DNA from 4 places in the Aeromonas rivipollensis genome. Region 1 is predicted to be linked to each of the others. Evidence: predicted binding sites of a transcription regulator. Region 1 holds the regulator's gene; each other region holds the start of a gene.
The links. Region 1 encodes sigma-54, which starts transcription at its own class of promoters, with help from an activator protein. Its sites were predicted from a motif close to TGGCACNGTTTTNGCTT; they were not measured.
Positions count from the first base shown of each region.

Region 2: a site for sigma-54 is predicted at 2,636-2,652, ahead of flgF (flagellar basal-body rod protein FlgF). Genes of this name have one in related genera too.
Region 3: a site for sigma-54 is predicted at 2,177-2,193, ahead of flgA (flagellar basal body P-ring formation chaperone FlgA). Genes of this name have one in related genera too.
Region 4: a site for sigma-54 is predicted at 2,439-2,455, ahead of WIR04_RS13385 (cytochrome ubiquinol oxidase subunit I). Genes of this name have one in related genera too.

Region 1 is NZ_CP149130.1:397,446-405,193, reverse strand. It holds gene WIR04_RS01855 (BglG family transcription antiterminator) at 1-1,587, shown strand, start outside; gene npr (PTS phosphocarrier protein NPr) at 1,606-1,878, opposite strand; gene rapZ (RNase adapter RapZ) at 1,899-2,765, opposite strand; gene ptsN (PTS IIA-like nitrogen regulatory protein PtsN) at 2,806-3,252, opposite strand; gene hpf (ribosome hibernation promoting factor) at 3,255-3,542, opposite strand; gene WIR04_RS01830 (RNA polymerase factor sigma-54) at 3,563-5,002, opposite strand; gene lptB (LPS export ABC transporter ATP-binding protein) at 5,068-5,793, opposite strand; gene lptA (lipopolysaccharide transport periplasmic protein LptA) at 5,806-6,324, opposite strand; gene lptC (LPS export ABC transporter periplasmic protein LptC) at 6,311-6,871, opposite strand; gene kdsC (3-deoxy-manno-octulosonate-8-phosphatase KdsC) at 6,868-7,422, opposite strand; gene WIR04_RS01805 (KpsF/GutQ family sugar-phosphate isomerase) at 7,422-7,748, opposite strand, start outside.
Region 2 is NZ_CP149130.1:1,598,255-1,606,002, forward strand. It holds gene flgC (flagellar basal body rod protein FlgC) at 1-331, shown strand, start outside; gene WIR04_RS07330 (flagellar hook assembly protein FlgD) at 437-1,174, shown strand; gene flgE (flagellar hook protein FlgE) at 1,185-2,543, shown strand; gene flgF (flagellar basal-body rod protein FlgF) at 2,690-3,436, shown strand; gene flgG (flagellar basal-body rod protein FlgG) at 3,451-4,239, shown strand; gene flgH (flagellar basal body L-ring protein FlgH) at 4,266-4,937, shown strand; gene WIR04_RS07355 (flagellar basal body P-ring protein FlgI) at 4,999-6,096, shown strand; gene flgJ (flagellar assembly peptidoglycan hydrolase FlgJ) at 6,211-7,323, shown strand; gene WIR04_RS07365 (FlgK family flagellar hook-associated protein) at 7,327-7,748, shown strand, end outside.
Region 3 is NZ_CP149130.1:1,590,359-1,598,106, reverse strand. It holds gene flgB (flagellar basal body rod protein FlgB) at 1-339, opposite strand, end outside; gene WIR04_RS07315 (CheR family methyltransferase) at 401-1,225, opposite strand; gene WIR04_RS07310 (chemotaxis protein CheV) at 1,243-2,154, opposite strand; gene flgA (flagellar basal body P-ring formation chaperone FlgA) at 2,392-2,997, shown strand; gene flgM (flagellar biosynthesis anti-sigma factor FlgM) at 3,092-3,412, shown strand; gene WIR04_RS07295 (flagellar protein FlgN) at 3,409-3,825, shown strand; gene yfcE (phosphodiesterase) at 3,855-4,409, opposite strand; gene WIR04_RS07285 (peptide ABC transporter substrate-binding protein) at 4,420-6,057, opposite strand; gene WIR04_RS07280 (DMT family transporter) at 6,364-7,275, shown strand; gene rsuA (16S rRNA pseudouridine(516) synthase RsuA) at 7,456-7,748, opposite strand, start outside.
Region 4 is NZ_CP149130.1:2,979,985-2,987,732, reverse strand. It holds gene WIR04_RS13400 (tellurite resistance TerB family protein) at 1-263, shown strand, start outside; gene WIR04_RS13395 (GNAT family N-acetyltransferase) at 449-907, shown strand; gene WIR04_RS13390 (PLP-dependent aminotransferase family protein) at 962-2,380, opposite strand; gene WIR04_RS13385 (cytochrome ubiquinol oxidase subunit I) at 2,501-4,072, shown strand; gene cydB (cytochrome d ubiquinol oxidase subunit II) at 4,072-5,199, shown strand; gene cydX (cytochrome bd-I oxidase subunit CydX) at 5,224-5,337, shown strand; gene WIR04_RS13370 (MFS transporter) at 5,402-6,574, opposite strand; gene dkgB (2,5-didehydrogluconate reductase DkgB) at 6,989-7,748, opposite strand, start outside.

The DNA of each region.
Region 1 (7,748 bases):
GGGATCAAGCTCGACGAGCTGGCAGATACCTGGTATCTGAGCCGGGCGGCCCTGCAGGGAGACATGGCACAGGTGAGGGAGCGGCTCGCCCACTTCGGGCTCACCATAGAGAGCAAGCCACGGCTGGGCATGCGTATCCAGGGGAGCGAGACGGCGATCCGTGCCTGCCTGACCCAGCTGCTGTGCCAGGAGCTGCTGAACAACCACCCGTTGCAGAGCCTGCTGCCCACCCTCTGCCCCAGCAAGACCCTGGAGGTCGTGGGCAACCACATTCACGATCAGCTCGGCCGCCATCAGCTGCGCCTCGCCGACGAGAGCCTGCAACAGCTCGCCATCTACTGCGCCGTCGCCCTGCTGCGTCAGGCGGCAGGCCACGAGCTGCGCCAGTTCGCCAGCGACGACATCACCCAGACCCTGGCCGCGGTGGCCCGCGACATCTATGCCGAGCTGCCGACCCTGACCCCGCCAGGGGAGGAGGAGATCGCCTGCCTCGCCATCCAGATCCAGGCCAGGCTCACTGCCGATACCCCCCAGCTCAGCCCGGCCATGGCCGCCGAGAGCGAGCAACTGGTGGAGCATCTGCTGACCTACATCCACCAGCACTACCCCTACGATCTGCGCGCCGACCCGCAGTTGCGGGCCGACCTGCAGACCCACATTGGCGCCATGCTGCTGCGGGTCAAATACCAGATAGGCAGCCACAACCCGCTGGCGGACCACATCAAGCAGTACTACCCCCTCGCCTACGACATCACCCTGGCTGCCATCTCGGAGTGGATAAGGCAGACCCCCTACCGGCTGACCCATCACGAGATCGGCTATCTGGTGATCCACATCGGGGTCGGGCTGGAACGCCACTATGACATCGGCTACAGCCGTCGCCCCCAGGCCATGCTCCTGTGCGATGCGGGCAACGCCACCTTCCGGGTACTGGAGGCACGCATCCGGCGGGAATACCCCCAGCTGCAGCTGACCAGCCTGGAGTCGGTGCGGGATTACGAGGGGCTGGCGCACATCGAGCAGGACTTTGTCATCAGCACCCTCAAGGTGAGCGAGAAGAACGCCCCCGTGGTACAGGTCACCCCCTTCCCGACCCAGTATCAGCTGGAGCAGCTCGGCAAGCTGGTGCTGATCGATCGCACCCGCCCCTACCTGCTGGACAAGTACTTCGATGCGGACCACTTCATGGTGGTCACAGAGCCGCTCAGCCAGGCGCAGCTGTTTGGCCGCATCTGTGACCAGCTGGAGTCCGAGCAGCTGGTGGAGCCGGGATTCAGGGGATCGTTGCAAGAGCGGGAGCGCATCGTCTCCACCCTGCTGGGAGAGGGCATAGCCCTGCCCCACTCCCTCGGCCTGCTGGCCCGCCGCACCCTGGTCTATACAGTGCTGGCCCCTCAGGGGATCGACTGGGGCAATGGCGAGACCGCCACCCTCATCTTCGTGCTCGCCATCAGCAAGGCGGACTACGAGGAGGCGATGGGGCTCTACGATCTGTTTCTGGCGCTGATGAACGAAAAAGCCAGCAGGAATCTGCTGGCTTGTCGGGATTTTTGCGGCTTCAAGGCGCTGGCGCGCGCCGGATCATGACGGCAAGGGAGGCGCTGCTCACTCCTCGTTGAAGCCCGAGGTGAACAGCGCCACCACGGCGGCCAGGGCTTCCACTTCTTCGGGGCCCTCGACCTGCACCTCCACCTGCTTGCCCTGAGCGGAGTCCAGCATCAGCAGGCCGATCACGCTGTCCGCATCGGCTTCGATGCCGTCCTCGTTGCGCAGCAGCACATGGGCATCGAACCCCTGCACCAGCTCAAACAGCATCATGGCAGGTCTGGCATGGATTCCCAGCTTGTTTTTGACTTCTACCGAGGCGGAAACTGTCATCTGAACATCCTGTGGGTCTGTCAGGCTTGGGGGGAGCGCTTGTCCAGCGTGCGGTGACGGATCTGCACGTTCTTGCCAAGCAGTCGGAAGGTGCTGGCCAGCCGCTCGGCGATGAACACCGAACGATGCTGTCCGCCGGTACAACCTATGCCGACGGTCACATAGCTGCGATTGTTGCGCTCCAGGTGAGGCAACCAGGTCACCAGCATGTTCTCTATCTGCTGGATGAACAGCATCACGTCCGCCTGGGCCGAGAGGTAGTTGGCCACTGGCTCATCCTGACCGGTAAAGGGCTTGAGCTCCGGGATCCAGTGGGGGTTGGGCAGGAAACGGGCATCGAACACGAAGTCCGCATCCTTGGGGATGCCGTATTTGAAGCCGAACGACTCGAACACCAGCACCAGCTCGTTCTCTTTCTTGCCGAGCACCCGGGTCTTGATGAGCTCGCTGAGGTCGTGAATGCTGAGGTTGGTGGTATCGATGCGCAGATCGGCGGTCGAGGAGAGGGGCGCCAGCAGGTGAGTCTCTTCCCGAATCGCCTCATCCAGCGACAGCTGTTTGCGAGACAGGGGGTGCAGCCGGCGGCTCTCGCCATAGCGCTTGAGCAGGGTCCCGTTGTCCGCATCGAAGAAGAAGCTGGAGAACTCCACCCGCCCCTCGTTGCGCACCTGGGTCAGCAGGTTGTCCAGCTTGTCTGGCTGGGTCGGCAGGTTGCGCACGTCTATGCTGACCGCCAGCTTGTCATACTGGCTCTCCACCGAGACGATCAGCTGGGGCAGCAGGTTGACCGGCAGGTTATCCACGCAGTAGTAACCCAGATCCTCCAGCACCCTCAGGGCCACCGTCTTACCGGAGCCCGAACGACCGCTTACCACTATTAACTGCATCTTGTCCCCTCACGCCAACGTGGCTTCGTCAGACCCGGCATCAGGCCGAGGTCATGATCTGATAGAGTTCTTCGTCGCTGGTCGCCTGGCGCAACTGGCGGCAGACGGCCTTGTCACCCAGCTTGGATGCCATCAGGGAAAGGGTCTTGAGATGCTGCTTGCACTCGCTTTCCGGCACCAGCAATGCAAAGAGCAGGTCAACCGGTTGATTGTCGATAGAGTCGAAAGGGATGGGTTCGGAGAAGGTCATCAGCACGGCCGTCGGCGCAAAGGCGTCGTCGATCCGGCCATGGGGAATGGCGATACCGGCACCGATCCCGGTACTGCCCATCTTTTCCCGCGCCAGCAGGCTTTCAAACAGTACCTGGCGGGAGGCACCGAGGCGCTCTGCGGCCAGCTCACTGATGATCTCGAGGGCGCGTTTCTTGCTGGTACAAGGGACCGCACTCTTGGTGCAGTCCCGACTCAGTATGTGTTCAAGTTGCATAGTTATTTTTGATTTAACTTATCTTTGTGCTTGATGATCTGCCGATCCAGTTTATCCAGCAGGGTATCAATCGCCGCATACATGTCGGCATGCTGCGAATTGGCGAACACCTCTCCCCCGCTGACGTGCAGCTTGGCTTCGGCGATCTGGTTCAGTTTTTCGACGCTCAACACCACATGTACGTTGTTGATATGGTCAAAGTGACGCTCGAGTTTGGCAAATTTGTTATTCACATAATCACGCAGAGCTTCGGTAATCTCGACATGGTGTCCGGTCAGGTTAATTTGCATAACGTCTTCCTTTTGTTTGCCTAAACCAGGCGTTTGCGCTGATTGGATGGCGGGATCAACAAGGATTCACGGTACTTTGCGATCGTGCGTCTCGCCACCATAATACCCTGTTCGGCCAGCAAATCCGCGATCTTGCTATCACTAAGCGGTTTGGCCGGGTTTTCGGCCGTCACCAGCTTCTTGATCAGGGCGCGAATTGCGGTCGATGAGCACTCTCCTCCTCCCTCCGTGTTGACATGACTGGAGAAAAAAAACTTCAGTTCAAAGATGCCACGGGGCGTATGCATGTACTTCTGGGTCGTCACCCGTGAAATCGTCGACTCGTGCATCTCCACCGCCTCGGCGATGTCGTTGAGTACCATGGGTTTCATGGCCTCTTCCCCGTATTCGAAGAAGCCCTGCTGTTGCTCGACGATGCAGCTGGCCACCTTGAGCAGGGTGTCATTGCGACTCTCCAGGCTCTTGATGAACCACTTGGCTTCCTGCAAATGGGAGCGAATGAACTGGGTATCAGTGCTGCTGCGGGCATTGCGTGCCATGGCCGCATAGGCCTCGTTGACACGGATGCGCGGCGCCGAATCCGGGTTGAGCTCAACCACCCACTTTGCCCCCTTCTTGACCACTGAGACGTCCGGGATCACGTATTGCGATTCACTCTGGATGATGCCATTGCCAGGTCTCGGCTCCAGCTGCTGGATGAGATCCAGCACCTCCTTGAGGTCGCTCTCCTTGAGCCGGGTCTTTCGCGCCAGAGTGCGGTAGTCACGGTTGCCGAGCAGGTCCATGTGGTCGCGAATCACCTCCCTTGCCTCATTGAGCCAGGGCAGATCCGGCGAGTACTGGCCAAGCTGGATCAGCAGACACTCCTGCACCGAACGCGCGGCAATGCCAACCGGATCGAAATGCTGCACCCGCTTGAGCACGGCTTCCACTTCATCCAGTTCAACTTCTACCTCTTCACTGCTGACTGCAGCCTGAATATCTTCGAGAGAGGCGGTCAGGTAGCCGGACTCATCGATGGCATCGATGATGGCGAGGGCGATGGCGGCATCCAGATCGCTGAACGGCGTCAGTCGCATCTGCCACAGCAGATAGTCCTGCAGGTTCTCGGTGGTTTCTCCCTGATAGACGCTGTCTTCCCCGTCATGGATGGGGCCGGCGCTCTGGGCCGTACCGGCGGAGTAGACCTCATCCCAGGTGGTGTCGACAGGCAGCTCATCCGGCATCTTGTCCTGCGCCATGGCGTCGCTGGAGTCGAGTTGACTGGCGTCCTGGGGCTCTATCGGGCTGGTTTCCTGCGCTTCATTCTCCTCCTGCTCCAGCAAGGGGTTATTATCGAGCGCTTGCTGAATTTCCTGCTGGAGTTCCAGGGTGGAGAGCTGGAGCAGACGAATCGCTTGTTGTAATTGTGGCGTCATGGTCAGTGACTGACCGAGACGCAACTGTAATGTCGGCTTCATCTACGTCGGGATATCCTTATGTTCAGCGAGGCAGTCACCTAACAAAAATGAGGGGTGCCCCCTTACTATAGACTGAATTGATCGCCCAAATAGACGCGCTTGACCTGCTCATCGGCGAGGATCTCGGCCGGCGCCCCCTCGGCAATCATCTTGCCGTGGCTGACGATATAGGCCTTCTCGCACACATCCAGCGTCTCTCTGACGTTGTGATCCGTGATCAGCACACCCAGCCCTCTTTCCTTCAGATGCTGGATGATCTTCTTGATGTCTATGACCGAAATAGGATCAACACCTGCAAAGGGTTCATCCAACAGGATGAATCGCGGCTCTGCCGCCAGCGCACGGGCAATCTCGACCCGCCGCCGCTCCCCGCCAGACAGGCTCTGACCCAGGCTGTCGCGAATATGGGTGATGTTGAACTCTTCCAGCAACTGCTCGACCTTATCCTCACGCTCCTCGCGGCTCAACCCCTTGCGGGTCTGCATGACCCCCATCAGGTTGTCGAACACCGACAGGCGCCGGAAGATGGAGGCCTCCTGGGGAAGGTAGCCGATGCCATTGCGGGCGCGGATATGCATGGGCTGCAGGCTGATGTCCTGCTCATCTATGGTGATGAGGCCCGCATCCCGCTGCACCAGGCCCACGATCATGTAGAAGGAGGTGGTCTTGCCGGCACCATTCGGGCCGAGCAGCCCCACTATCTGGCCGGTGCCCACTTCCAGGCTCACGTCGCTGACCACCATGCGGCGCTTGTAGCTCTTCTGCAAACCCGTTGCTTTTAACACTGCCATGGCTTCTGTTTCCTACTTCTTCTGATCGGCGGGTTTGTCGAAGTTTTCTACCTGATCCGGCAGGAACACCGTCTTGACCCGCTGGGTGGGCCCCTTGCTCTCGGCGATCATCTTCTGTTTGACGATGTCGTAGCGGATGAGATCGCCGGTGACCTGGCTGTCTTCCTGCTTGAGCTGACCGTTGCCTGTGATGGTGACCAGGCGGTTCTTCAGCTCGTAGCGAATGCTGTTGCCGTGGGCATTGACCGGCTTGCCGTTGTCCAGGATCTGGAAGAAGGTGGCGGGATTGCCATAGGCGGTCATCACCTCGGCCCCTTTATCGCCGGAACGGATCACCACCACCTTGTCGGCCTTAATCTTGATGGTGCCCTGAGTGATGAGCACGTCTTCGCTGAAGGTGATGCGGTTGTCCTGCATCTCGGCCACTTGCTTGACCGCATCCACATAGACCTTCTCGGCAAAGTCGGACTCTTTGGCGCTCACTGTACTGCACAGCAGCAGGGCCGCGAGGGCCAGATTAACGTTTTTCATTGAAATAAGTGGCATGGCCTTTATCCAGTAATTCGAAATATTTACGTTCCAGATGGCCCTTCAGGCCAACGCCTTCGGTCTGGAATTCCTGGCCCACTATGCTGATGTGCTGGTTGCTTCTCATGTCCTGAGTCACCAGATCCAGCTCCAGATAGGGGGTATCCAGCGTGGAGATGAAAGACGCCGGCAGTAGGCCGTCCAGATGTACCTTGTCACGCAGTATCACGTTGTCATCTGTGTTGAGCACCCCGGTTTCAGCCGTGACTTTCCATTCGGCCTTCCCCTGCTCATCGAACATGTAGACCACCGGCTTGTTGAAGGTGGCCTGCTCGAGGATCTGGTAATACTCCGCGTATTCGGACTCCAACCGCTCGGTTCGTTTGCCCTGCTCGTTGAAGCGGGTCGTGACCAGATTCCTAGCGGTGAAGTCCGGTTGATAGTTCTCTACCTTGGCAGCCGGTTCGGGCGCCAGCTCGATCTCGCCAAACTGCCAGGCGGCCAGCGCCGCCAGAAACAGCAGGGCGAACAGAAACGTCTGCTTGTTCATACCGAGACCTCGGGTTGGTAGTCGCCCAAGCCCTGCGCCTGCAGGATGAGATCGCACACCTCGCGCACCGCGCCCACTCCGCCCCCCAGACGGGTCACCAGATCGGCACGAGCCAGCACCAGCGGATGAGCATCCGCCACCGCTATGCCGAGACCGCAGGCCTGCATCACCGGCAGATCGATGGTGTCGTCCCCCATGTAGGCGGCCTGTTCCGGCATCAGGCCCAGCTTGGCCAGCAGCGCCTCGAAGTGGGGCAGCTTCTGATCCGCCCCCTGCACCAGATGCTGCACCCCCAGGCCCCTCATCCGATCGCTGACGATACGGGAATTGCGCCCCGTTATGATGGCAATCTCGATGCCGGCGTTGAGCAGGGCACGCATGCCAGCACCGTCACGGGTGCAGAAGGTTTTCAGCTCTTCACCGTTATTGCCCATATAGATGAAGCCATTGGAGAGCACCCCATCCACATCGCACACCAGCAGGCGGATCTGCGCCGCCTTCTCATACTGGCCGCGCGTCACCGGACCATAGAGGGTCGGTACGTCTTGCATCAAATCACCCCGGCTCTCAGCAGGTCGTGCATGTTGAAGGCGCCCAGTGGTCGCCGTTCTTCATCCACCACCAGCAATCCGTTAATCTTTCTGGTTTCCATCAGTTTGACGGCCTCGGCCGCCATCATCTCAGGCCCTACGGTAACACAATTGGCCGTCATTACGCGGCTGATCGGGGTGTGGTGAATGTCCACCTGCAGATCCAGGATCCGGCGCAAGTCACCGTCGGTGAACAGACCGGCCAGCAGCCCCTGTTCATCCACCACAGCCGTCATGCCGAGGCCCTTGCGGCTCACTTCCAGCAGCGCCTGGCTGATGGTGGCATC
Region 2 (7,748 bases), 1.2 Mb from region 1:
CGCCGACAGCGTCAGCTCCAGCGTGGAAAAAACTTACCATGCCAGGCGGCCAGTCTTTGCCGCCCAGCTGGATCAGGCCATGTCAGACAAGCAGGCCTCGGTGGGGGTGGATGTGAAGGGCATAGTCGAGAGCGATGCGCCGCTGCTCAAGGAGTACAACCCGAATCACCCCATGGCGGACAAGGATGGCTTCATCTTCAAGCCCAACGTCAACATGGTGGAGGAGATGGCGGACATGATAGCCGCCTCCCGCAGTTACCAGACCAACGTCCAGGTGGCGGATGCGGCGAAGAAGATGCTGCAGCAGACGCTCGGCCTCGGCAAGTCCTGATAGAGGTGAACCCAGATGACAGCGATCAGTGACGGCCTGCATGGCCGCGACCATGGGTTCGACCTGTACGGCGCCCGGCAAACCCGGACAGAGGGGGAATCATAAGTGGCAGATACCTATGACAGCCTGCTGGGGGTCAACCGGACGTCGTCCGCCCAGACCAATACCACCAACACCCCGACCCAGAAGAAGGAGCTGGATCAGGAGTCCTTCCTGAAGCTGTTGACCATGCAGCTCTCCTACCAGGATCCGTTCAAGCCGGTGGACAACGCCCAGATGCTCTCCCAGATGACCTCGATGTCGACGTCCCAGGGGATCAGCAGCCTCTCCACCCAGATGGAGAGCCTCAACAGCCTGATGACCTCCAGCCAGGCGCTGCAGGCCTCGGCCCTGGTGGGCCAGAATGTGCTCATTCCCTCTAACACCGGCTATCTGGAGAAGGGGAGCACCCTCTCCGGCGTCATCGCCACCGGGGACGGTGGCAGCAACGTCAAGGTGACGGTGAAGGACGAAAGCGGTCAGGTGATCAAGGAGTTCTCCATCGAAGGGGCTCAGAAGGGGAACGTGGCCTTCGAGTGGGATGGCAAGGACAAGTCGGGCAATGCCGTCAAGAGCGGGAAGTATTCGATAGAGGCGCACGCCACCGTCAATGGCAAGTCCGAGAGCGTGCCGGCCCTGACCTATGCCAAGGTGGAGAGCGTCACTCTGGGTACCAGCACCAACCCCAGCACCCTCAAGCTCAAGGGACTGGGTGGCATCTATCTGACCGATGTATTGGAAATTGGCGGGACGACCGGCAAGTCGACTACGACGCCGACCCCGACCCCTAACGCAGTGATCTAAGGAGAAAGACATGTCATTCAACAATGCCCTCAGCGGCATCAATGCGGCTCAAAAAGACCTGAACGTCACCGCGAACAACATTGCCAACGTCAATACCACCGGCTTCAAGGAGTCCCGCGCCGAGTTCGCCGACGTCTACGCCAATTCCATCTTCGTCAACGCCAAGACCCAGGTCGGCAACGGGGTGGCGACGGGAGCGGTGGCGCAGCAGTTCCATCAGGGGGCGCTGCAATTCACCAACAACGCGCTGGATCTCGCCATCCAGGGCAACGGCTTCTTCGTGACTTCCGATGGCCTGACCAACCTGGATCGCAGCTACACCCGCTCCGGCGCCTTCAAGCTCAACGAAAGCAGCTACATGGTCAGCAACTCCGGCGGGTACCTGCAGGGGTACGAGATCAACGCCGACGGCACCCCCAAGGCGGTGAGCATCAACGCGACCAAGCCCATCCAGATCCCGGACAGGGCCGGTGAGCCGGTCCAGACTTCCAAGATAGAGGCCAGCTTCAACCTGCCGTCCACCGCCTCGCCGCTGGCGGCGGGCAATGGCGCCGCCGATGCCTCCAAGTTCGACCCCAAGGATTCGAGCACCTACTCCTCCTCTACTTCCGTCGTGGTCTACGACTCCCTGGGGGAGCCGCACACCATTACCCAGTACTTCGTCAAAGAGGCGGATCCTGCGAACCTGACCCAGCCTGCTAGCCCGACGGCCTGGCGCATGTACATGTATGAAGGGGACAAGCCCATCGACGTCGTGGGCGGTGCTGCCACTACCATGGCCACCGGCGTCAGCCAGGCGCCCCTGAGTGCTCGCGTCACCTTCGATGCCTCCGGCAAGATGCAGACCCCCACCACGCCGGCCATCATCAAGACCGAGCCGCTGGGCACTCCGGGCGCCGGCGTCATCACCAATGGCGCCGATGGCACCCAGGATATAGAGCTGAAACTCGGCACCGTGACCCAGTACGCCTCGCCGTTCGAGGTCAACAAATTGACCCAGGATGGCTCCACCGTCGGCCGGTTGACCAAGGTCGAGATCGGGGCGGACGGTATCGTCTCGGCGACCTACAGCAATGCCACCACCGTCAAGGTGGCCATGGTGGCCATGGCCAAGTTCGCCAACTCCCAGGGGCTGACCCAGGTGGGGGACACCTCCTGGCGCCAGTCCCTGCTCTCCGGTGATGCCCTGCCGGGCACCCCGAACTCCGGCACCTTCGGCTCCATCAAGTCGTCGGCCCTGGAGCAGTCCAACGTGGATCTGACCACTGAGCTGGTGGACCTCATCACCGCCCAGCGCAACTTCCAGGCGAACTCCCGTTCGCTGGAAGTGAACAGCTCACTGCAGCAGAACATACTGCAGATCCGCTAAGGTTTTTCGCGGTGACAAGGGGCGCTCATGCGCCCCTTGTCGTTTCCGATGCGGTGCTTTTTCCTCCTTTGTTTTGCTCTTCCCACTCCTCTTGGCACTCAATTTGCAGTTCTCCTGCGAGAGTCATCTGTTTGACGGAGGATCCCATGGATCACCTGCTTTATATCGCCATGTCCGGGGCCAAGGAGAACATGAACAGCCTGGCTGTGCGTGGCAACAACCTGGCCAATGCCAACACCATCGGCTTCAAGTCTGACTTCGAGCAGGCACGCAGCATGCAGGCGTTTGGCGAAGGGCTGCCGTCCCGGGTGTTTGCCATGACGGAGCGGCCGGGTCAGAACCTGCAGCACGGCCTGCTGCAGACCACGGGGCGGGATCTTGACGTCGCCGTTGACGGCCCGGGCTGGATTGCAGTGCAGGATCCCAATGGGGCAGAGGCCTATACCCGCATGGGTAACCTGCAGCTCAATGCCACCGGCAATCTGCAGACCTCCACCGGGCTCAACGTGGTGGATGACGCGGGCCAGCCCATAGTGCTGCCGCTGCCCATGGAGAAGATCGAAATCAACCGGGATGGCACCATCAGCGGCCGCCCCGAGGGGGCCGCCGCCAACCTGCCGGAGGATTTCCAGCGCATCAAGCTGGTCAATCCCCCGAGCGATGCGGTGGAGAAGGGCCAGGATGGCCTGTTTCGCCGCAAGGATGGTCAGAAGGAAGCCGCCTCTGCCGAGGTCGGCCTGCTGGCTGGCGCCCTCGAGGGGAGCAACGTCAACGTGGTCGACGAGATGACCAACCTTATTCGCTTGCAACGTCAGTTCGAAACTCAGGTCAAGATCATGAAGACCGCCGAGGAGAATGACGAGGCCCAAACCCAGCTGCTGCGTATCAGCTAATCAAGGAGTATTAAATGAATCCTGCACTCTGGATCAGCAAGACCGGCCTCGATGCCCAGCAGACCAACATTTCGGTCACCTCGAACAACCTGGCGAACGCCAGCACTGTGGGCTACAAGAAGGCCCGCGCCATCTTCGAGGATCTGCTCTATCAGAACATCAACCAGCCTGGTGGTCGCTCTTCGGCGGATACCGAGCTGCCCTCCGGCCTGATGCTGGGGGCGGGGGCCAAGGTGGTCGCCACCCAGAAAAACCACAGCCAGGGCAATGTCCAGACCACGGACAACTCCCTGGATCTGATGATAAGTGGCCGCGGCTACTTCGAGATCCAGCTGCCGGACGGCAGCGCGGCCTACACCCGCAACGGCCAGTTCACCCTCAATGACGAGGGCACCATAGTGACGCCGGGCAACGGCTACCCGCTGCAGCCGGAGATCCAGATCCCCGAGAACGCCCAGAGCGTGACGGTGGGGGAGGATGGCCAGGTGTCGGTGCAGCTCAAGGGGGATGGTCAGTCCCAGGTGGTGGGCCAGATCAACACCACCGACTTCGTCAACCCGACCGGCCTGCAACCCATGGGGGAGAACTTGTTCCTCGAGACCCAGTCGAGCGGTGCCCCCATCCAGGGCACGGCCGGTGCGGACGGGCTGGGGGTGATCAAGCAGGGGATGCTGGAGACCTCCAACGTCAACGTGACCGAGGAGCTGGTGAACCTGATCCAGGCCCAGCGGGTCTATGAGATGAACTCCAAGGTCATCTCGGCAGTAGACTCGATGATGTCCTTCCTGACCCAGCGCACCTAATCCTGAAACATAAGCGGAGGCCCATGATGAAAGCCCTATGGATGCTGGGCCTGCTGACACTGGCAGGCTGTACCAGCACCCCCAATACCGCCAGACCCGACGACCCCGAATTCGCCCCCGTGTATGGCGAGTCGGAGCCGGTGTCGGTGCGCCCCACCGGGGCCATCTTCCAGCCCGAGCAGGTCAACGGCATCTACTCGGACATCAAGGCTCATAGAGTGGGTGACATCATCACCATCGAGCTGGCGGAATCGACCTCGGCGTCGAAGAAGGCCAATACCCAGAGCGGCAAGGACAACAAGATGGAGCTGGAGCCCGTCACTCTGGGCGGGGTGCCGGTCACTGCTGGCGCCTATGATCTGTCGGCTTCCATCGGCCAGAGCAGTGCGTTCAAGGGCCAGGCCAAGGCGGATCAGAGCAACAGCCTGCAGGGCAACATCTCGGTCAGCGTGGTCAAGGTATTGCCGAACGGCAACCTGCTGGTGCGCGGCGAGAAGTGGATCATGCTCAACAACGGCAACGAATACATCCGCATCACCGGCCTGGTGCGCCCGGAGGACGTGAGTTCGGAGAACAGCGTCTCGTCCCAGCGGGTCGCCAACGCGCGCATCCATTACGGCGGCACCGGCGATCTGGCCAACACCCAGGAACAGGGGTGGCTGACCAGCTTCTTCAACGGTCCCTGGTGGCCCATTTAATACTCGGGACCCGGGTCGTCAGTGGCGACCCGGGGCCGGAATGGTTTAGTTAGGAGATGTCATGAACCGACTCCGTTTGCTCGGCCTGCTGTGCTGTATCTTGCCGCTCGGGCTGGCGCACGCCTCCCGCATCAAGGATCTCAGCTCGGTGGAAGGGGTGCGCAGCAACCAGTTGATCGGCTACGGTCTGGTGGTGGGCCTGCCCGGCACGGGCGAGAAGAACAACGCCTTCACCGAGCAGACCTTCAGGACCATGCTCAACAACTTCGGCATCAAGGTGCCGGACAACATCAAGCCCAAGATCAAGGACGTAGCGCCGGTCGCCATCCACGCCGATCTGCCCCCCTTCTCCAAGCCGGGCCAGACCATAGACGTCACCGTCTCCGCCATCGGCGAGGCGAAGAGCCTGCGGGGCGGCACCCTGCTCCAGACCTTCCTCAAGGGATTGGACGGCCGCGTCTATGCGGTGGCCCAGGGCAGTCTGGTGGTCGGTGGTCTCGGGGCCGAGGGGGCGGATGGCTCCAAGGTGGTGGTCAATACCCCGACAGTGGGGCGCATCGCCAACGGGGCGACAGTGGAGCGTGAAGTGCCGAATTCCTTCTCCCAGGGGGACACCATCACCTTCAACCTGAACCGGCCCGACTTCACCACAGCCCGCCGGGTAGCCGACGTGGTCAACGATCTGGTGGGCCCCAACACCGCCCAGGCGCTGGACGCCACCTCCATCAAGGTGTTTGCCCCGCGGGATCCGAGCCAGCGGGTCGCCTACCTCGCGACCATCGAAAACCTGGAAGTGGATCCGGCCACCGAGTCCGCCAAGATCATCGTCAACTCGCGCACCGGCACCATCGTCATCGGCAGCGAGGTCAAGTTGCGGCCCGCCGCCATCAGCCATGGGGGCCTGACGGTCACCATCGCCGAGAACCAGCAGGTCTCCCAGCCCAATCCGCTGGCGGGGGGGCAGACCGCGGTCACCAACAACTCCACCATCAACGTGCAGCAGGATCCGGGGCGCATGTTCAAGCTCGACACGGGGGCGACCCTGGACGACCTGGTGCGGGCGGTGAATCAGGTGGGGATAGCCCCGGGGGATCTGATGGCGATCCTGGAGGCCCTGCAGCAGGCGGGCGCCATTCAGGGACAGCTGGTCATCTTGTAACAGGCTGTCCTGGCGCGTTCTGGGCTGGCGCAGCAGCCAGCCCAGAGAGCCAATAGGTAATACAGTCATTTCTTGAGCGGCAAGAGGTTGCCACGGGCGGCAAAGAGGAAGGTTATGGCAGAGTTCGACACCCAGAGTGGTATCAATCTTGGCATGGTGCAGGACGTTCAGAACCTGGACAAGCTGCGCCAGATGAGCCACAGCAAGGAAGGGAAGCAAGAGGCATTGATGGCGGCGGCCCGCCAGTTCGAGTCCATCTTCACCCAGACCCTGTTCAAGGGGATGCGCCAGGCCAACTCGGTGCTGACCCAGGACAACCCTATGAACAGCAGCTACACCCAGTTCTACGAGGGGATGCTGGATGAGCAGCGGGTCTCCGATATGTCGAGCAAGGGGGGGCTTGGCATCGCCGAGATGGTGGCCAAGCAGTTCTCTCCCGAGAAGACCTTCACCCATAACGACGGCCGGGTTCTCAAGCTGCCCCAGCGCACCGAGCGGGTCTACAAACCCTATGAAGCCCCCAGTGCCTCCAACGATCTGATCGCGGCCTCCAAAGTTGGCAAAGATTTTGCTGATAACGAAATGAAGAGCGAGATGAAGGGTGAGCTGGCTGGGGCCGAGTCTCCGTTGCACCTGCCCAGGCGCCCCCATCGCACCGTGCCTCCCATGGGCAGCAGCCCGCGGGCCTCGGCCCTGGATGAGAGCGCCAAGGTGTTCGACAGTCCGGAGGAGTTCGTCGAGCGCCTGATGCCGCTGGCCAAGAAGGCGGCGGACAAGCTGGGACTGAGTCCGGCGGTGCTGGTGGCCCAGGCCGCCCTTGAGAGCGGCTGGGGCAAGCGGGTGATCAAGGATGGGGAAGGGCAGATGAGCCACAACCTGTTCGGCATCAAGGCCGATCCCCGCTGGGAAGGGCCCAAGGCCGTGGTGAGCACCCTGGAGTACGAGCAAGGGGTGGCGTCGCGCCAGAAGGCCGCGTTCCGCTCCTACGAGTCGTTTGAAGAGAGCTTCAACGACTATGTGGACTTCCTGACCTCGGGGACCCGCTACAAGGGGGCGCTGGCCAAGGTGGACAGCCCGGATGGCTACTTCGAGGCGCTGCAGCAGGCCGGTTATGCCACCGATCCTCAATACGCCAGGAAACTTAAACAAGTGTTGCGCAGTGATGCCATCGCCGGCTACTCGATGCCCGGCAACGCTGCGACCAGGAACACAGAGATGGAGCTGTAAGCTATGGCAAGCGATCTGCTTGGAATCGGGACTTCGGGTGTATTGGCCCAGCAGCGACTGCTGCAGACCACCAGTAACAACATAGTGAACGTCAACAGCCAGGGCTATGTACGTGAACGCACCCTGATCTACACCAATTCCGTCGGATTGGGCACGGGCGACATGGTGAGCGAACGGGTCATCAACGCCTATGCCCAGGCTGAGGTGCGCCGCGATACCTCCGCCTACCATGCCGCAGGCTCGCGCTACGATCAGCTGTTCCAGCTCGACAGCCTGCTGGGGGACGCCAGCAACAGCGTCGGCACCACCATCACCTCCTATTTCAAGGCCTTCCACACCGCCAACGAATCGCCGGCGGAAGTGGGGGGGCGCAAGACCACCCTGAGCGAGCTCAGCGGCATGGTTGATCGCTTCCACACCCTCTC
Region 3 (7,748 bases), 1.2 Mb from region 1:
GGAAGCCTGGTACTCGAGGCTGTTGCGCAGGAACTCGCTGCGCTCCTGTTGCACATCCACCGTATTGCCGTCACCGGTATCCGGTTGCAGGGGGTTGCGATACTGGGTCGACCCGGGGGCATCCATCTGCAAGGCGAAATGCTTCTCGCTGGTGGTGGACAGCCCGAACCCTTGCTGGCTCTGGGCATCCTGCAACGCCTGGGAGAAGTTGATGTCCCGGGCCTTGAAGCCCGGCGTATCCGCGTTGGCGATGTTGCTCGATAACACCTCCGCACGCTTGGCGCGAACGCTCAGCGTGTACTGGTGAACACCGAATGCCTTGTCGAATGAAATTGCCATAGCGCACCTCCTGCTTCACGAATGTTTAGCAAGAGGTGTGCCAAAGAGGGACGAGGGGGAGTTATTTGACCTTGTAGACGATGCCGGGGTTGCAGCGGATCATCTCGAACTTGTCGGTGAGGCCCGCCAGGGACTCCGAGGCCCCCAGCATCAGATAGCCGCCCGGATTGAGGCTGCTGGCGAACTGGTTGAGGATCTTGGACTTCACCTCTGGCGCAAAGTAGATGAGCACGTTGCGGCAGAAGATGATGTCAAACTTGCCGAGCAGGCTGTAGCTCTCCAGCAGATTCAGGGGCCGGAAGCTGGTCAATTTTCTGACACGCTCCGATACCCGCATCTTGTTGTCGCCGCAGGGCTCAAAGAACAGCCGCTTGCGCTCGGGTGACAGGCCGCGAGCCAGTGCCAGGCTGTCATAGACCCCTTCCTTGCACTGGTTGAGCATGGTGCTGGAGATGTCGGTCCCCACTATCTGCACCCCGCCCGGCAAGGTGCCTGGGCGTTTGACCTGCTGCTCCAGCGCCGTCATGGCGATGGAGTAAGGCTCCTGCCCGGAGGAGGAGGCCGCAGACCAGATCTTGATGGGACGACCACTCTTGCCGAGCTCGGGGAAGATCTTGTCACTCAGCAGCTGGAACGGGTAGGTATCGCGAAACCACAGGGTTTCATTGGTGGTCATGGCATCGACCACGGCCATCTTGAGCTCCCGTTCACGCACGTTCATCGCCCGGGTCACCAGTTCAGACAGACTCTCGATACCAAACTGAGTCATCAAGGGCGACAGACGGCTCTTGACCAGATACTGTTTGTTGTCACCCAGCACTATGCCGCTCTGCTGCGCCAGAAAATTGCTGAATTGCCTGTATAAGTCGTCCGAAAGTGTCTTCATGCAGTTGTTCTTCTTTATTAGAGAGCGCCTTGTACGGCCTTGGCCAATTCATCAGGCTGGAATTTGGCAATGAAGTTGTTCGCACCAACTTTCTGCACCATGGCCTGATTGAACACCCCACTGAGGGATGTGTGCAGGATAACATGCAAATCCTTGAGGTTGGGATTGTTGCGGATCTCGGCGGTGAAGGTGTAGCCATCCATCTCCGGCATCTCGATGTCGGAGATGACCAGGGCAATCTGATCGAGGATGGGGCCCTGCTTGGCCATCTCCAGCAGCATGTTGAGGGCCTCCCGTCCATCCTTGGCCAGCACGCACTGCACTCCTATGGCCTCCAGCGCCCGCTGTACCTGCTTGCGCGCCACCGAAGAGTCGTCGGCGACCAGCACAGGACGGCCATGGGGATTGCGCTCCACGCTTGCTTCCACCAGCTCGGCACTCACCTCGGTGGAGACCGGCGAGATCTCGTTGAGAATGCGCTCCACATCCAGGATCTCCACCAGCTCGCCATCCACCTCGGTCACCGCCGTCATGTAGTTGATGCGACCGGCGCCCTTGGGGGGCGGCAGTATGGACTCCCAGTTCATGTTGATGATGCGCTCGACCGAATGGACCAGGAACCCCTGAACGGATCTGTTGTACTCGGAGATGATGATGAAGCACTTGGAGATGTCCTGGATGGGGCGCTTGCCCATCGCCATGCTGAGATCGATCACCGAGATGGTCTGGCCGCGAATGTGCGCCACACCGCGAATGCAGGAGTTGAGCTTGGGCATGACGGTCAAGGGAGGGCACTGCAGCACCTCACGTACCTTGAATACGTTGATGCCAAATCTTTGACGTCCGTTGAGACGAAACAGCAGCAGCTCCAACCGGTTTTGTCCCACCAGCTGGGTCCGTTGGTTGACCGAGTCCAGAATACTCGCCATAAACACTCCCTAAAAAAACGCTTGGCACTGATCGTGCATGTTGTGTGTGCATGCACATTGGCTTGCATCAGACTATCGATGTCTCGACAACCGAAATCTGCAGCAAGCATAGTTAACTGCGATGGTGTTCGTGAACAACTTATCGACCGGTAAGCAAAAATGATTAATAGACTTTTCCTCATCTTACTGCCGTTTTGCAGCCTCTCTCACGCCATGGCATCCGAGGTGACCGACTATCTGCAGGAGCAGGCACAGACATTCGTCCTCGACCAGTTGGATGTCCCCCTCGACGCCCAGGCCGAGGTGACCGCCGGTACCATAGATGAGCGCCTCCCCCTGAACCACTGCGAAGAGGGGCTGACTATCTCCCTCCCGGCCAAGATGGAGATCCGCCGCAACACCACCGTCTACCTCAAGTGCGAGGGAGAGAAACCCTGGGATCTCTACCTCCCGGTGCGGGTCAGCATCCAGAAACCCTATGTCACAGTCGCGGTCCCCGTGGCCAAGGGGGACATACTGAGCGAATCCATGCTGACCCTGGCCTACCAGGATCAGACCCTGATCCGCGGTGACTATCTCACCGACCCGGCCTCCCTCATCGGGGTGCGCAGCAAGCGTGAACTCAAGCCGGGCCAGCCAATCAGGCTCACCCAGGTCTGCGTGGTCTGCAAGGGGGACCAGGTCACCCTGAGTGCGGAAAACAGCAGCATGCAGATCAAAACCATGGCCCGAGCCTTGCAAGATGGCAGCTTCGGAGACATGATCAGGCTCGTCAACATTCGTTCGGGCAGAGCGGTGCAGGGCCAGGTGAGTGCCGTCGGCTCTGTGGTGGTCACATTCTGACTGCTTTATTAATGCAGCAATTTTTTTCTAAAGTTCTGACCGCCGTCACCGATAAACAGGTAAGCGAACAGCAAAGCAGACGAAGGTAAACCGTATGGCTATCAACAATATCAACAACTTGGCAAACAGCCGGTTGCAAAACAGTGGGACCAGTCAGGGTGTAGCCACCAAGTCCGCGACCTCTGCCGAGAGCAATCGCGCGGCGACCGTCAAGACCGACTCTGTCTCCTTGACCAGTGAGGCGCAGCAATTGCAACAGATGCAGAAGACCCTCAACACCGCCTCTACCGGTAACGAGAGCCGCGTCGAGAGCCTGAAGAAGGCCGTGGCCAGTGGGGAATACAAGGTCAACAGCGAAGCAGTGGCCAGGAAGATGTTCAGCTTCGAAGCGGATCTGGACAAACGGCTGGGATGATGGAACTGCCTTCGCTGCTGCACGCCCAGGACGACAACCTCTCCCAGATGCAAGGTTTGCTGGCAGAGGAGTTTGACCTGCTCAAGGCACACCGGGCTCTGGCCTTGCCAGCGCTGGCCGAGCGCAAGCAGCAACTGCTTGAGGCCATCGAGACCCTTGACAAGACATTGGCCGAGCTGCCTGACCTGCAGCAACAACTCGGCGCCTTCCCGATCCAGTTGCAGGCCCTGCAAGCCAAGCTGGAAGCCTGTCAGGAGCAGAACAACCTCAACGGTCGGTTGCTCGAGCTCAGCATCATCTCCAATCGCCGCCTGGCGAGTTTTCTCAGCAAGTTGCGAGACAGCAACTCCCTGACCTATGACGCCAAGGGCAACACCCGCTCGGGCACCCGCTCCCTGGGGATCAAGGCCTAATTCTCTCTCCTTCCCTTGATGCCCTGCTGTCAGAGCACCAGTTCCATCATCCTTGCCCCGTCGCGGCAGGCATGAATGCTCATGACGCCATCCTCATACCGGCCATAGCTGGCCGCCCATTCTCCCCTCGGAAAACAGATGGATCCCGGGTTCACCAGCACCAGTACCCCTTCTTGCCGCTCTTCTCGTCGTAATATGGGCAGGTGGGTATGGCCGCTGATGAAGAGGCTGCCCGCCGGCAGGGGCACCGCCTCGGGCTCATAGAGATGACCATGGCTGACGAACCAGCGCCGCCCGTCCACCAGCAACTGGTTGTAGGGTGCCGTGATGGGGAAGTGCAGCAGCATCTGATCCACTTCAGAATCGCAGTTGCCCCGCACCGCCATGATCCGGGGGGCCAGCTGGTTGAGCCGCGCCGCCACGGCGGCAGGATCATAACCCGCCGGCACCGGATTGCGCGGGCCGTGATTGAGCAGGTCCCCCAGCAACAGATAGTGATCCGGCTGCCAGGGGGCAAGCTGCGCCAGCACCTGCTCCAGGGCAGGCAGGCTGCCGTGCAGGTCGGAAATGATGGCTATCTTCATCGCACACTCCTCATGGCTGGCTGAAGTAGAGATCCTTGGTGGCGATGGCCCCCTTCAGGTTGCTGCTCGGCAAGCCGCGCAGGGCGGGGTCCACCAGCCTCATCTGGTTGTAGTGATAGACGGGGATGACGGGCATCTCCTCCATCAGCAGCTGTTCGGCCTTGCGGTAGAGTCCGGTCCGGGCGGCACCATCCAGGGTATCCGCGGCCTGCTGCAACAGGCCATCAAAGGCCGGGTTGCAGTAGCCGCTCTCGTTCTGGGGATCCTGACAGCGGAAACTGCCCAGCATGGACGAGGGCTCGACATAGTCACCAAACAAGAAGGAGCGAGCCAACATGAAGTCGCCGCTGTCCTTGGCCACCTGATAGGCATTCCACTCCATGTTGTCGAGGCTGACCTCCACCCCCAGCGGCTTCCACATGGCCGCGACCGCCAGGGCCAGCTTCTTGTGGTTCTCCGAGGTGTTGTAGGTCAGGGTCAGCTTGAGGGGGTGGGCACTGTTGTAGCCCGCCTCCGTCAGCAGGGCGGCAGCCCTGGCCAGACGGGTCGGCATGTCCTCCAGGGCCAGCGCCGAACCCAGCTCTTCGTAATCCGGCATGCCGGGCAGCAGGGACCAGGCCGGCCGCTCCCCCTGACCGCTCACCTTCTCGGTCAGCAGGCGGCGATCTATGGCCATGGAGAGCGCCTGACGCACCCGCACATCCTGCAGCTCGGGGCGGCGCAGGTTGAAGGTATAGAGGTAGGTGCCCAGCAGCGGCAGGCCCCAGATCCGCTCCGGGGTCTCTTCCATGGTCTTCTGGTAATACTCCAGCGCGACCTTGTTGGTGAGCTGGATCTCCCCCGCCTCGTAGCGCAACCGCTCCGCGTGCTGGGAAGCCAGGGGCAGATAGGTCACCCGCTGGATCCGGGTGTGGGCATCATCCCAGTACTGGGGATTGCGCTCGGCTTCGATACGCTCGTTCGGCACCCAGTTCACCAGCCGGTAGGGGCCATTGCTGACCAGCTTGCCAGGCTGGGTCCACTGCTTGCCAAACTGGGTGATGGCCCGCTCGTTGACCGGCACGAAGGGGCGCTGGCTGATGAGCTGCAGAAAGTAGGGCACGGGCCGCTCCAGGGTTACCTTGAGGATCTGATCGCTCTCGGCCTCCACCCCCAGGGCATCGAGATCGAGGGCACCGGCATAGATGGACTGGGCGTTGTTGATGCCGGTTGCCAGCAAGAGACCGGCGGAGGGCGAGGCCTGTGCCGGGCTCAGCAGACGCCGCCAGGCGTAGACGAAATCCCGGGCGGTGAGCGGCTCGCCGTTGGACCACTTGAGCTGCGGACGCAGGAAGAAGCGCCACACCAGGCCATCCTCGCGCGTCTCCCAGCGCTGGGCCTGCGCCGGCACTATCCTGCCCTGCCCATCCTCGCTGACCAGCCCTTCGAACAAATCCACCAGCACCACCTCCCCCGGGAAACCGGAGCGGATCTGGGCAGGGTCGAGGGACTCGGGTTCGGCGCCGTTGCCCTTGACCAGGGTCTGCCTGTCAGAGAGCGCAGGCTGCTGCATCACTGTGGTCGCCTGCAACGGCGGTGCCAGCATCAGTCCGAGCAGCAAGGGAGAGAGCCAGCGACGGGCTGGCCGGGCGGCGAAACGGTAAAGCATGACATCAACCTCGTTCAATTCACTTTATTTCAAGAAGGGGGAAGGCCGGCGGCGCGCCTTAAAACGAATGCATGATGCCGCGCTTGTTATCCCCGAAGACGCCCCGTATTGTATCGGGCTTGCCCGGCAGATGGAGTCTTTCGGGCTATTTTTTTCAGGGGATTCTTCCCAAATATTGGCCATGGGTGCGCAGGATAGCCTGACGGCCCCCTCGACTCGCCTCGCCTCGCATGAAGGTCAGTCAGGCCGCCATGGCGCCCGATGCTGGCATCCGCCCGGCTGATTTTCACCGTTTCAGGGGTCTTTATGGGGTATGAGTGGCTGGCGCTGGCTGCCGCCAGTTTATGGGCAGTCGCAGCCCTGATTTCCGTCAAACCGGCACGCCATCTGGGGGCCTTTGCCTACAGCCGCTGGCGGATGTTTCTGGTCAGCCTGATGCTGGCCAGCGCCAGCCTGATCACGGGGGGCTGGCAGACACTCACCGAGAGCGCCCTGCCACTGCTGGCGTTGTCGGGGCTCATCGGCATCTTCGTCGGTGACACAGCCCTGTTCGCCTGCATGAACCGGCTGGGGCCCAGGCGCAGCGGCCTGCTGTTCTCCTGCCATGCGCTCTTCTCCGCCCTGCTCGGGCTCTGGCTGTTTGGGGAACAACTCGGTGGCTGGCGTCTGGTGGGGGCCTTGCTGGTGCTGGCCGGGGTCATGCTCGCCATTCTGTTCGGCCGCCGTGGCAACCCGCAGCAGGTCCAACAGCACAACGAGTGGGAGCAGGTGCGAGGCCACCTCGCCGTCGGCATCGCGCTCGGCCTGACCGCGGCCCTGTGTCAGAGCCTGGGGGCCATCATCGCCAAGCCGGTGATGATGGCTGGCAACGTGGACGCGGTGAGCGCCTCCGGCATCCGCATGGGGAGCGCCCTGCTGGCGCACTGTGCCTTGCGGGTGCTGCGGGTGCCGCTGGCCATGCCGCACAACCCCATCAACCGCCAGGTGCTCGGCATGATAGGCATCAACGGTTTCCTGGCGATGGCGCTGGGGATGACGCTCATCCTGGTCGCCCTGCGCCAGGGGGACGTGGGCATGGTGGCCATCCTCTCCTCCACCACCCCGGTCATACTGCTGCCCCTGCTGTGGTGGCACTCAGGGATGCGCCCTGCCCTGCCCGCCTGGGCCGGCGCCCTGCTGGCCACTCTGGGCACCGCCTTGGTGTTGGGAGCGGGGTAAGTCGGGGTTGATGTTGGGCTTCGCTCAGCACCAACCTACGCCCAATCCTCCGGAGCGTCCGAACAGGCTTCGCTATTCGAACCTACAAAATTCAATTGGTTCTGTCGATTCGATTAGTCGCGTCGCGGGGGAATCGGACACGGTAACATCATTGCGAACGTTCGCCGTCGGATGGCGTGATTAGAACCGGGCAACTTCCTCGGCAGTCAGCTCCCGGTATTCCCCCGGTGCCAGCTCGTCGTCCAGACAGAGCGCCCCGATCCGCTCACGATGCAGCCCTGTCACCTTGTTGCCGATGGCGGCAAACATCCGCTTCACCTGGTGGTACTTGCCCTCGTGAATGGTCAGCCTGGCCTCGCACTCCCCCAGGATCTCCAGCTGGGCGGGACGGGTCTTGTCGGTCTCGTTGCGCAGGTAGACGCCGTCTTCAAACAGCGAGATGGCCTCTTCGCTCACGGGGTCGGCCAGCCAGA
Region 4 (7,748 bases), 2.0 Mb from region 1:
ACCTGACCGAGCAGGGCCAACCCGATGCCGCCCGCTGGATTGACGCCGAGCTGGCCCGCCCGCTGGATCCCCAGGCCCTGGCCCGGGAGGTGACCGACATGGAGCAGGCCACCGAGGTCTATCTCGCCTCCCTGCTCGCCGTCGAGGTGGATCACTTCATGGAGCGCGGCTATCTCGACGAGCTGGCCCGTGCCCTCAAGCTCGATGACAACCTGAAAACCAGCATAGAGCGCCAGGTGGCCCAGCTGGGCGCGCCGGGTTGAGCCCCCATTGCCATCAGGATTGTCCACAAGGCCCCGTGATGGGGCCTTGTTGTTGGTGTCACCCGGGTGAACCTCTGCCACAAGGGGATACATTCGGCGCTTCAACTTGGTGCCGGCACCTCCTATGATGGGTTTTTCCCCAGGCCACTGGGGTGAGGTCATCAGCCACAGGCAAGGAGCACCCATTGGAAATACGCAAGGCAACCGAGCTGGATCTCGACGCCATCGTCGAACTGGATCGGCAGATAGGGCAGATCCACTTCGAGCAGGCTCCCGAAGTGTTCTGCCCTCCCTCTTCACAGCAGCGGGCATTTCTGCTGGACGCCATCCAACGGGAGGGGCGGCTGTTTTGTGTCGCCCTGGTGGAGGGATTGGTGGTGGGTTTCTTGAGCGCCCGGCTCGACATCAATGACAGCATTCCGTTTCTTACCAAGCTGCCCGTCTGCCGCATCACGACAGTGGTAGTGGATGAGCACCACAGATCCCGTGGCATCGGCAAGGCGCTGATCGCCCATTGTGATGGCTGGGCCAAGGCCCATGATGCCAGCCAGCTCAAGCTGGAAGTCATGTCATTCAATGACAGGGCCAGGTCGCTTTACGAATCCCTTGGCTTTACCCGGCAGTCTGAAACGTACGCCAGATAGCCCGATGTCCGGTGAATAAACAAGGCCCCGTCATGGGGCCTTGTCGTTGGTGGTCTATTGATGGGGCACGAGCTGCTGGTGGACCAGGGCCGCCAGCCGGGTGAGGGTGGCCTCCAGCGCCGGGCTCCAGGGATGGGCGCTGTTGAGGCGCAGGCAGTGGTTGTGCTGGCCCTGGCTCGAGAACAGGGCCCCGGGGGCCAGTGAGAAACCGCTGGCCAGCGCCTGGGCATAGAGTGCCCGGCTGTCGAGGCGCTCGTCGAATGTCAGCCAGAGGAAGTAGCCGCCATTCGGGGTCGAGATGCGCACCTCGTCCTGGAAGAGGCGCAGCAGGGCCGCCCGCATCTGTTGCTGGCGCTGGGCCAGGGTGTGGCGCAGGCGGCGAAAGTGGGCATCCACCCCGCCCTGGCGCAGCATGTCGGCGAGTGCCAGCTGGCTCGGCACATTGGTGGAGAGGGTCGACATCAGTTGCAGCCGCTGGATGCGCTCGGCATGGGGTCCCGCCACTACCCAGCCGACCCGAAAGCCCGGCGCCAGACACTTGGTCCAGGAGCCGCACAGCAGGCTGTCGCCCCGGGCATCCCAATACTTGATGGGTCTTGGCCGCTCGCGGCCAAAGTAGAGTTCGGCGTAGACGTCGTCCTCCACCAGGGGCACCTCATGGGCGTTGAGCAGCGCCATCAGCCCCTGCTTGTGGCCATCCGGCATGGTGTGGCCGAGGGGGTGCTGGACGTTGCCCATCAGCCAGCACGCCTTGATGGGACGCTGGGCCAGGGCCTCGGTGAGCAGGGCAAGATCGATGCCCACCCCGGGGATCACCGGTATTTCCACCACCTTGAGCTGCAAGCGCTCTATGGCCTGCAGGGCGCCGTAGAAGGTGGGGGACTCCACCACCACCCAGTCCCCGGGTTCGGTCAGCACCTGCAGGCTGAGGGAGAGGGCCTCCATGGCGCCGGTGGTGATGATGATCTCCTGGGGGTCCACCGCCAGGCCGTCGCTGGCGTAACGCTGGGCGATGGCGCGGCGCAGCGCCTCGTTGCCTGGGGGGAGATCTGCCACAGTGCTGAAGGGGTCGAGGCGGCGCATGCAGCTCGCCAGTGCCCGGCCGAGCTGGGGATGGGGGAAGAGGGCGGGATCCGCCACCGCGAGCCCCAGCGGCACCAGCTCCCGGGACTTGCTCGCCTGCAACACCTCGAACACCAGATCGTTGATGTCCACCGAGCCGCTGTAGTGGGCCTGCTGGGCCGCGCTCGCCTGCAGCGGGGAGGTGGCGGCCTTGACGTAGTAGCCGGACTGAGGCCTGGCCAGGATGAGGCCGCGGCTCTCGAGCAACTGGTAGGCCTGCAGCACCGTCATGGGGCTGAGGTCATGGGTCTTGCAGCTCTGGCGGATGGAGGGGATGCGCTCCCCCGGCTGCCAGAGGCCGCTCTCTATCTGCTGCTGCAACAAGGCAGCCAGCTGACCGTAACGGGACATGGTGCGTCCTAACTGTTATAGGTGAATTTCACTATAACTGCATCTGTTATAGGTGTCATGGCACGTGTTGTACTTAACAGGCGAAAACCTGTCTGTTAAATGCAACATAGAGAGTCATGCATGATAAGCCTGGATGATGTGGTCAGCCTCTCCCGAATACAGTTCGGCGCGACGGCGATGTTCCACTTTCTGTTTGTGCCCCTCACCCTGGGGCTGTCCTGGATCCTGGTGATCGCCGAATCCGCCTACGTGATGACCGGCAAGGTGATCTACAAGGACATCACCCGCTTCTGGGGCAAGCTGTTTGGCATCAACTTCGTCATGGGGGTCACTACGGGGATCACCCTGGAGTTCCAGTTCGGGACCAACTGGGCCTACTACTCCCACTATGTCGGCGACATCTTCGGCACTCCGCTGGCGGTGGAGGGGCTGATGGCCTTCTTCCTGGAATCCACCCTGGTCGGCCTCTTCTTCTTCGGCTGGGACAAGCTCTCCCGGGGCCAGCACCTGCTGGTGACGGCGTTGGTGGCGCTCGGCTCCAACCTCTCCGCCCTCTGGATCCTCATCGCCAACGGCTGGATGCAGAACCCGGTCGGCGCCGAGTTCAACCCCATGACGATGCGCATGGAGCTGGTGGACGTGGCGGCGGTGATCTTCAACCCGGTTGCCCAGGTCAAGTTCGTCCACACAGTGGCGGCGGGTTATGTGGCCGCCTCCCTGTTCGTAATGGGGGTGAGCAGCTGGTATCTGCTGCGCCGCATGGAGGTGCGCTTCGCCCTGCGATCCTTCGCCATCGCCTCGGGCTTTGGTCTCGCCGCCATCCTCTCGGTCATCGTACTGGGTGACGAGTCGGGCTATCGCACCGGCGAGGTGCAGAAGGTCAAGCTCGCCGCCATCGAGGCGGAGTGGCATACCGAGCCAGCGCCGGCCTCCTTCACCCTGTTCGGCCTGCCGGATCAGCGCGCCGAGACTACCCACGCCGCGGTCAAGATCCCCTATCTGATGGGCATCATCGCCACCCGCTCCCTGGATGAGCAGGTGACAGGCCTTAAAGATCTCAAGGCCGAGCACGAGGTGCGCATTCGCAGCGGCATGTTGGCCCACGACGCCCTGGAAGCCCTGCGAGCGGATGGTAGCAATGCCGAGGCTCGTGCCACCTTCGAGCGCCACCGCGCCGATCTCGGCTACGGCCTCTTGCTCACCCCCTACGCCAAGGCGATTGGCAAGGCGGACGAGGCGGCCATTGCTAAGGCGGTGGACGACTCCATCCCCCAGGTGGCGCCGCTGTTCTGGAGCTTCAGGCTGATGGTGGGCATAGGGGTGGTGTTGCTGCTGCTCTTTGGTGCCGCCTTCCTGCAACTGTGCCGGGGCCGGCTGGTGCAATCGACCCGACTGCTCAAAGCCCTGTTCTGGAGCATACCGCTGCCCTGGATTGCCATAGAGGCGGGCTGGTTCGTGGCCGAGTTCGGCCGCCAGCCCTGGACCATCAGCGACGTGCTGCCGGTGTCGGCGTCGGTCTCCTTGCTGCAACCGGGCCAACTCTGGTTCAGCCTCATCTCCATCTTCCTCATCTACAGCACGTTGCTGGTGGTGGAGCTGTTCTTGTTGCGTCACGTGATCCGCAAAGGGCCCGCCAGCCTGCAGACGGGTCGTTATCAAGGTGAAGTGTTGAAAAACGGGAGTCCTGTCTGATGGATTACGAAACCCTGAAACTCGTCTGGTGGGGGCTGGTGCTGTTCCTGCTCATCGGCTTCGTGGTGATGGACGGCTTCGATCTCGGGGTCGGCATGCTGTTGCCCGTGGTGGCCAAGAATGACGAGGAGCGGCGGGTGCTGCTCAACAGCGTGGGGCCCGTGTGGGAGGGTAACCAGGTGTGGCTCATCGCCGGTGCCGGCACCCTGTTCGCCGCCTGGCCCCTGGTCTATGCCGCCTCCTTCTCGGCGCTCTATGTGCCTTTCATGTTCCTGCTGTTCGGCCTCTTCCTGCGTCCGGTCGGTTTTGACTATCGCAGCAAGCTGCCGGACCCTGCGTGGCGCCGCTGGTGGGACAGGGCCCTGGTGATGGGGGCCCTGCTGCCGACCCTGGTGTTTGGCGCTACCCTCGGCTTCCTGCTGCAAGGCTTGCCGTTTCGTTTCGACTCGGCCCTTCGCATCCACTATGGCGCCTTCGATTTCAACTGGCCGCTGCTCTTCACCTGCATGGGCACGGCGCTGGCCCTGCTGATGTTGCACGGCAGCAGCTTCCTGCAGTGCAAGACCCAAGGGGTGATAGCACAACGCTGCGCCCGCCACAGCCTCTGGCTCGGGCCCCTGGCGAGTGCTCTGTTTGCCCTCGGCGGCCTCTGGCTCAGCCAGATGCGTGGTTACCGGATAGCCGAGATTGGCGATCTCAACAGCGCCCTGACGCCCCTGATGAAAGAGGTGACGACGGCGCCGGATGGCTGGCTTGGCAACTTCGTGGCGCACCCAGTGCTCTGGGCGGTGCCGGCCCTCGGCCTCTTGCTGCCGCTCTTGAGCACGCTGGCAAGCGCCCTTGGCCGGGCGCGGCTGGCTATCCTTGCCAGCGGTGGTGCCTGCGCCGCCATGATGCTGACCATCGCCATCGCCCTGTTCCCGTTCGTGCTGCCCTCGTCCCTGGATCCGTCGAGCAGCCTGACCCTGTGGGACGGCACCTCCAGCGAGGGCACCCTCTTCATCATGCTGGGCATAGTCGCGGTGCTGATGCCCATCAACATTGGCTACACCCTCTGGGTCTACTGGGTGGCGCGGGGCAAGATGAGTACCGAGCAGGTGCGCGAGCAGGGCCATAGCCTCTACTAACACCGGAATTGAGGAGTCTTCGATATGTGGTATTTCACCTGGATACTGGGGCTGGGGTTTGCGCTGCTGTGCGGCCTGGTCAATCTGCTCTGGCTGGAGGCGCGCTGGGCCGCGGATGAGGATCTCAAGGAACCTTGATCCCCCCTGAAAACGAGAAAGGCCGACACCAGGTGTCGGCCTTTTTGTTTTTTTGCGCGGCGGATTAGATTGCCAGGGCCAGTCTGGCTTCGCGCTTCTCGCTTGCATGGGTGAGGCCATAGGCCAGCAGCACTATGAGGGCCCCGATCCAGGGGGTGTGCATCAACCCCAGGTGCTCCACCACAAAACCGCCAACGACAGAGCCCAAGGCGATGCCGACGTTAAAGGCGGCGATGTTGAGGCCGGAGGCCACGTCCACGGCGTTCGGGGTATGGCGCTCGGCCTGTTTCACCACCAGCACCTGCAGTCCCGGCACGTTGCCAAACGCAAAGGCGCCCCACACCAGCACGGTGAGCACCGCCAGCACCGGATGGGGCGCGGTGAAGGTGAGCATCAGCAGGATGAGTGCCAGACCGCCAAACATCAGCTTCAGGGCGGGCAGCGGGCCCATCTTGTCCGCCAGCTTGCCGCCCCAGATATTGCCGACGGCCACCGAGACCCCGTACACCAGCAGGATCAGGCTCACCGCATTGGCACCGAAGCCGCTCACCTGTTGCAAGATGGGGGCGAGGAAGGTAAAGGCGGTGAAGGCGCCGCCGTAACCCAGGGCCGTCTTGGCGTAGACCATCAGCAAGGGCTTGTGGGTCAGCACCGAGAGCTGTCCACGAATACTGGAGGCCGTGCCTTTTGGCAGGTTGCTTGGGATCAGCAGCAGGCTGCCCAACATGGCGATGATCCCGAGCAGGCTCACCACCAGGAAGGTCTCGCGCCAGCCGAACTGCTGACCAATCCAGGTGCCGAGCGGCACGCCTGTCACCAGGGCGACTGTGAGGCCGCTGAACATGATGGCGATGGCGCTCGCCGCCTTCTCTTTGGCCACCAGACCCGTGGCGATGGTCGAGCCCACCGAGAAGAAGACCCCGTGGGCCAGGCCGGTGAGGATGCGGGCGACGATCAGGCTCTCGTAGCCCGGTGCCTGCCAGGCCAGCAGGTTGCCGGCGGTGAAGAGCGCCATCAACCCTACCAGCAGCCACTTGCGCGGCAGCTTGCCGGTGAGCGCCGTCAGTACGGGGGCGCCGATGGCCACACCCAGGGCGTAGAGGCTGACCAGCAGGCCCGCCGAGGGGAGCGAGACCTGAAGCTGCTCGGCTATGGTGGGAATGAGCCCCACGATCACAAATTCGGTGGTGCCGATCGCAAAGGCACTCAGGGTGAGGGCAAATAACGCCAGTGGCATACAAACTCCTTGGATGGTGGCTCCCGACGGGAGAATGGCGCCAGTATGCCGATGAGCTTTGTTGGCAAAAATGACGGCAACGTCAAATTACTTTTGCCAAATCAGCAGCAATGGAGCCGTGGAATGGGGCAGTGGGAGTGGCTGAGGCTGCGCAGACAAGAGCGGGCCGTACAGCGCGAGTTGAGTGCAGAGGCAAAGCGCGTAGAAGCAAGGCGTACAGACCGAGCTAGGAACAAAGAGGAAAGGGGCAAGGGCGGGTTGCAGAGGTGGGGGTCAGCGGCGCGGGCGGCTGGAGCGATACTGGAGACAAAAAAGCGGGAGGCATGATGCCTCCCGCTGGGGTTCTCGCCGATGGTGTCGGGTTATCTGTGCTCCCTTCTCCCCTGGCGGGAGAAGGGCTGGGGATGAGGGGGCTCAATCCCAATTCGGGGCGAAGTCCGGGTTGGCGCAGCGCTCACCCCGCTCCAGGGTGGCAATCTGTGCCATCTCCTCGGGGCTGAGTTGCACCTTGAGGGCGGCCAGGTTGGCGGCCAGGTTCTCCCGCTTGGTGGAGCTCGGGATAACCGCCATGTTCTGGGCCAGCAGCCAGGCCAGGGACACCTGGGCCGCCGAGACGCCGTGGCGCTTGCCGATCTCCATCAGCAGTGTTTCGCTCAGCACCTTGCCATAGGCAAGCGGCATATAGGCGGTGATGGCGATGCCCTGATCCTGGCAGAACTCCACCACCTTGCGGTTTTGCAGCAGGGGATGGATCTCCACCTGCTGGTGGGCGATGGCACCCGGCCCCAGGATAGCGATGGCTTCTTTAAGCTGGGCGACCGTGAAGTTGGAGACCCCGATCTCCCGGGTCAGGCCCCGGGCTTTGGCCTCGGCCAGCTGCTCCAGATAGACCGCCATCGGCACCGCATCCTTGGGGGAGGGCCAGTGAATGAGCGCCAGATCCAGATAGTCGGTGCCCAGTTTCTCCAGGCTCAGCTCCAGGCTCGGGATCACCTTGCCCGGGCCAAATTCGCTGGTCCACACCTTGGTGGTCAGGTAGATATCCTGGCGGGGGACGCCACTTTCGCTCATCAAGCGGCCCACGTCGGCCTCGTTGTCATAGATCTGGGCGGTATCTATGTGGCGATAGCCGAGTTCCAGACCCTGCAGCAGGGAGTCGCGCAGGGGCTGATCT